DNA from 2 places in the Lysinibacillus pakistanensis genome. Region 1 is predicted to be linked to the other one. Evidence: riboswitches for the same ligand, from Rfam matches in the RefSeq annotation. Region 1 holds a riboswitch; the other holds the start of a gene.

The links. A riboswitch is a leader RNA that binds a small molecule or an ion and turns the genes downstream of it on or off. The one in region 1 is predicted to bind lysine.
Region 2: another riboswitch for lysine. It lies ahead of QNH24_RS12845 (transporter substrate-binding domain-containing protein); the one in region 1 lies ahead of QNH24_RS01410 (amino acid permease).

What each region holds. Positions count from the first base shown of each region.
Region 1 is NZ_CP126101.1:285,514-287,719, forward strand. Features, by position in the region: gene QNH24_RS01405 (CynX/NimT family MFS transporter) at 1-462, opposite strand, end outside; lysine riboswitch at 641-817, shown strand; gene QNH24_RS01410 (amino acid permease) at 901-2,206, shown strand, end outside.
Region 2 is NZ_CP126101.1:2,610,187-2,612,392, forward strand. Features, by position in the region: gene odhB (2-oxoglutarate dehydrogenase complex dihydrolipoyllysine-residue succinyltransferase) at 1-381, shown strand, start outside; lysine riboswitch at 771-957, shown strand; gene QNH24_RS12845 (transporter substrate-binding domain-containing protein) at 1,076-1,942, shown strand; gene QNH24_RS12850 (amino acid ABC transporter permease) at 2,132-2,206, shown strand, end outside.

The DNA of each region.
Region 1 (2,206 bases):
CATGGACATTGTAAAAAATGCCATAAGTAAGCCTACATGATAAGGAAATTTTAACTTGAGTAATCCCGGAATAAGTACATTTCCAAATGCAATAGCAACACCTATTAGCATAGTTCCAAACACAAGTAGACTTGTTGTTCCTAATGAGCGTAATACAATACCTAATGCTAAAAGGATAGTGGATAAAAATAATGTTAGCTCAAGTCCCAATTTACGTGCAACAACTGGTGCAAAAGGCGATATAATCGCAAAAGCCAGAAGAGGTATAGTGGTTAGAAATCCAGCTAATACATTTGATATACCTAAATCTTCTCGTATAAAAGAAATAATAGGTCCCACAACTGTTAATGGCATTCGTAATGTCGAGGCAATACAAATAACCCCTATGACTAATAATAAGGTAGCACCCCTCCAGCTAATTTTCCTGCTAGGATAACTAGTTGAATCTTCATTTGTTGTCAAAATAAATCCCCCCTGTTTGCATTCAATTATAATTAAACCACTATACTACTTTATCACATTATTAAAAATAGTAGAATATTCACAAAATACAGAAATTTACTCATTGTATTGAAATGTAAAATGTCTTATGTTAAACTAATACACATCATAAATTTAATATTTATATGCCTCATGTTAGTATTGAGGTAGAGGTCGCGGTATTTATGAGTATGCTAATGGAAATGACAAGCATTGGTGAGATTAGCTGAAAGGAAATACTGCCGAAGTGTGAGGGGACTTGAAAACCTCATGCTGGGGCTGTCTCCGAAAGGAACAGAACTGTCACGTTTGAACAACGTGTTGTGCTATCATTTAGAAAAAACTGAGGATTAACTTAGCCATCACAGTGTTCATGTGATGGTATTTTTTTGCCTCTTATATTAGGAAGGAAGCTATATCGTGAGTGAGATAAAAGTGAATCAGCTCGGTCATAAAGCGCCAAAGCTGAAAAAAGAATTGAAAAGCCGTCATATTACAATGATTTCTTTAGGCGGTACAATTGGTACGGGGCTTTTTTTAGCCAGTGGTGGTGCCATTGCACAGGCAGGTCCTGGCGGTGCATTACTAGCCTATGCCCTAATTGGTATAATGGTGTACTTTTTAATGACAAGCCTAGGTGAGATGGCAGCCTATATGCCATCCTCAGGCTCATTTAGTACGTATGCTACGAAATTTGTAGATCCAGCTTTAGGCTTTGCACTGGGCTGGAACTATTGGTATAACTGGGCAATCACAATTGCGGCAGAAATCGCAGCTGTATCATTAATTATGAAATATTGGTTCCCAGATAGTTCATCTGCAATTTGGACAGTATTATTTATTGCTGTTGTTTTAACCTTTAATTTATTATCTGTAAAAAGCTATGGAGAAAGTGAATATTGGTTTGCTATGATTAAGGTGGCAACTGTGATTGTGTTCATTATTATCAGCATATTAATGATTTTTGGTATTTTAGGTGGACAGGCACCTGTAGGCTTTACAAATTTCTTTATTAGTGACGGACCGTTTCATGGTGGTTTCCTTGCTACATTCGGTATTTTCCTAGCAGCGGGATTTTCATTTCAAGGTACAGAGCTTCTTGGGATTACAGCTGGTGAAACGGATGACCCTGGAAAAAGTATTCCGAAAGCTGTAAAATCTGTATTCTGGCGTATTCTTTTATTTTATATTTTAGCAATTGGTGCGATTGGGATGTTGATTCCATTCACAGATGAACGTTTATTATCAGAAGATATTGCTGTATCGCCATTTACACTAGTGTTTGATCGCTTAGGCATTGCCTTTGCTGCTTCCCTAATGAATGCCATTATTTTAACGGCCATGCTATCAGCTGGAAATTCAGGGCTATATGCATCATCTCGTATGCTATGGCAATTAGCTGTGGATGGACATGCACCAAAATTTTTCACAAAATTAAGCCGTCGCGGTATTCCAATCTATGCATTAATGGTGACATTAGCTGTAGGGTGCCTTGCATTTTTAGCATCATTCTTTGGTGATGGAGTAGTTTATATTTGGCTTTTAAATGCCTCAGGAATGTCTGGCTTCATTGCTTGGCTTGGAATAGCATTTAGTCATTATCGATTCCGCCGAGCTTTCGAAGCGCAAGGCTTAGATCCACAGTTGCTACCATATAAAGCAAAGCTATATCCATTTGGCCCGCTTTTCGCCTTTACGGTTTGTATGATTGTTGTCATTGGACAAA
Region 2 (2,206 bases), 2.3 Mb from region 1:
GTGGTACCAGTTGTACGTGATGCTGACCGTAAAAACTTTGCTGAAATTGAAGATGCAATTGCGGACCTAGCGAAAAAAGCTCGCGACAAAAAATTAGGTTTAGCAGATCTTCAAGGTGGCTCATTCACAATTACAAATGGTGGTGTATTTGGTTCATTAATGTCTACACCTATCATGAATGGTACACAAGCTGGTATCTTAGGTATGCACTCCATCAAAAAACGTCCGGTTGAAGTGAATGGTGAAGTAGAAATTCGCCCAATGATGTACCTAGCGCTTTCTTATGACCACCGTATTATCGATGGTAAAGATTCTGTAGGCTTCCTTAAAACAGTAAAAGAATTACTTGAAAACCCAGAAGATTTATTATTAAATTCTTAATTTCCAAAGCCCTGCGATTTGTGCAGGGCTTTTTCTTTTATATGCAAGATAGAATTAGCTGATAGAAATGCCAAAATGGTGGATAGAATCCCCAAAGTAGTGGATAGAACCTTCAACGTGATGGATAGAAACATTGTACGGTGAACACCATTGTTCTTAAAGGTACTTTTGGAATGCTAGTATTACTATCAATGGTAATAATTTGCGATTTTTTTCACTAAAACTTCAATATATTTGCTTACATTGCAAAAGTAAATAATGGATTTATAATAGATAAAACCCTAATATTGTCATTAATCAGAAAAATGATAAAATTATCTTGACGAATAAGTTCGTTTTATAGTAGTATCTAGATATCAATTAAATAAACAAACCTCACATTAATTTTGTTGTGAGGTAGAGGCGCGGTATTTATTAGTCCATTGTTGAGTACAAGCAAGCGAAGACGCAATGGAGAAGGAAATATCGCCGAAGTATAAAAGGAGCTCGTACTTTTATACTGGGTCTGCAGTGAATAAGTGCAGGACTGTCCTAGTAAGTTGCTTTCCACATTTACTAGGTTGTGCTATCTCGGAAACATGGAAATTATAGTGAGGATTTGGGCAACTGTCAATTAAAGGTAAGACCTAAGTTCAAAGCTTAGGTCTTTTTTAGTACAGTTGTCTTATTTTTTTACAGAAAAGGGGAGTTTTTCATGAAAAGAAAATGGTTGTTAGTAATGATCTCTATTATGACAGCAATTGTGCTAGCTGCTTGTGGTGCTGGCGACAAAAAGGATTCAGGTAAATCTGGAGATGCTGGTACTGATGTAGGTGGATCAGAAGATGGTGGACAATTCCGTATTGGGATGGAAGCTGGTTATCCTCCATTCAATTGGACACAGCAAAATGATGCAAATGGCGCAGTAAAAATTGCAGATAATGCAGAGTATGCAGGCGGCTATGATGTTCAAATGGCCAAAAAAATCGCTGAAGGTTTAGGAAAAGAATTAGTGATTGTCAAAATGGAATGGGATGGTTTAGTGCCAGCACTTCAATCCAATAAAATTGATGCTATTATTGCTGGGATGTCTCCTACTGAGGAACGTAAGCAAACGATTGATTTCACTGAAAACTACTATACTTCTGATTTTGTAATGGTTATTAAAAAAGGGAGTAAATATGAAAAAGCAAAATCAATTCAGGATTTCTCCGGTGCTAAAATTACTTCACAATTAAACACTTCAAACTACAATGTGATTGACCAAATCAAAGATGTACAAAAGCAAACTGCTATGGATAACTTCCCAGCAATGCGTGTAGCTCTAGAGGCTGGCAAAATTGATGGCTATGTAGCAGAACGTCCTGAAGGTATTTCAGCTGCAGCAGCTAATGGTAAATTCGCATATGTAGCGTTTGAAGAAGGCTTTGATACAGATCCTTCTAACACATCCATCGCAGTTGGTTTACGTAAAGGTGATGCAAATCTTGACAAAATCAATGAAATTTTAAAAGGAATTTCAGAAGATGATCGCCAAACAATTATGGAAGAAGCAATTCAGCAACAACCAGCAGCGCAATAACATGAATGCACGGACTCTTTGCTAGTCCGTGCAATGTCATTTCATCATTATTCAATGAGAACCTCTCTAAATAATGATAATGTCTTAGCTAAACATTTCATAAAATAGTAGAACAATCGTGTTTATCATGGCAGATAGCTAGGATTATAAAGAAGAAACAAGCAACACTATGTTGTTAGGAGGAACATCATGAGTCTTGAATGGATTATCTCTATTGTAGAGAACAACTGGCAAATGTTTTTACGAGGTGCGTATTATACCTTA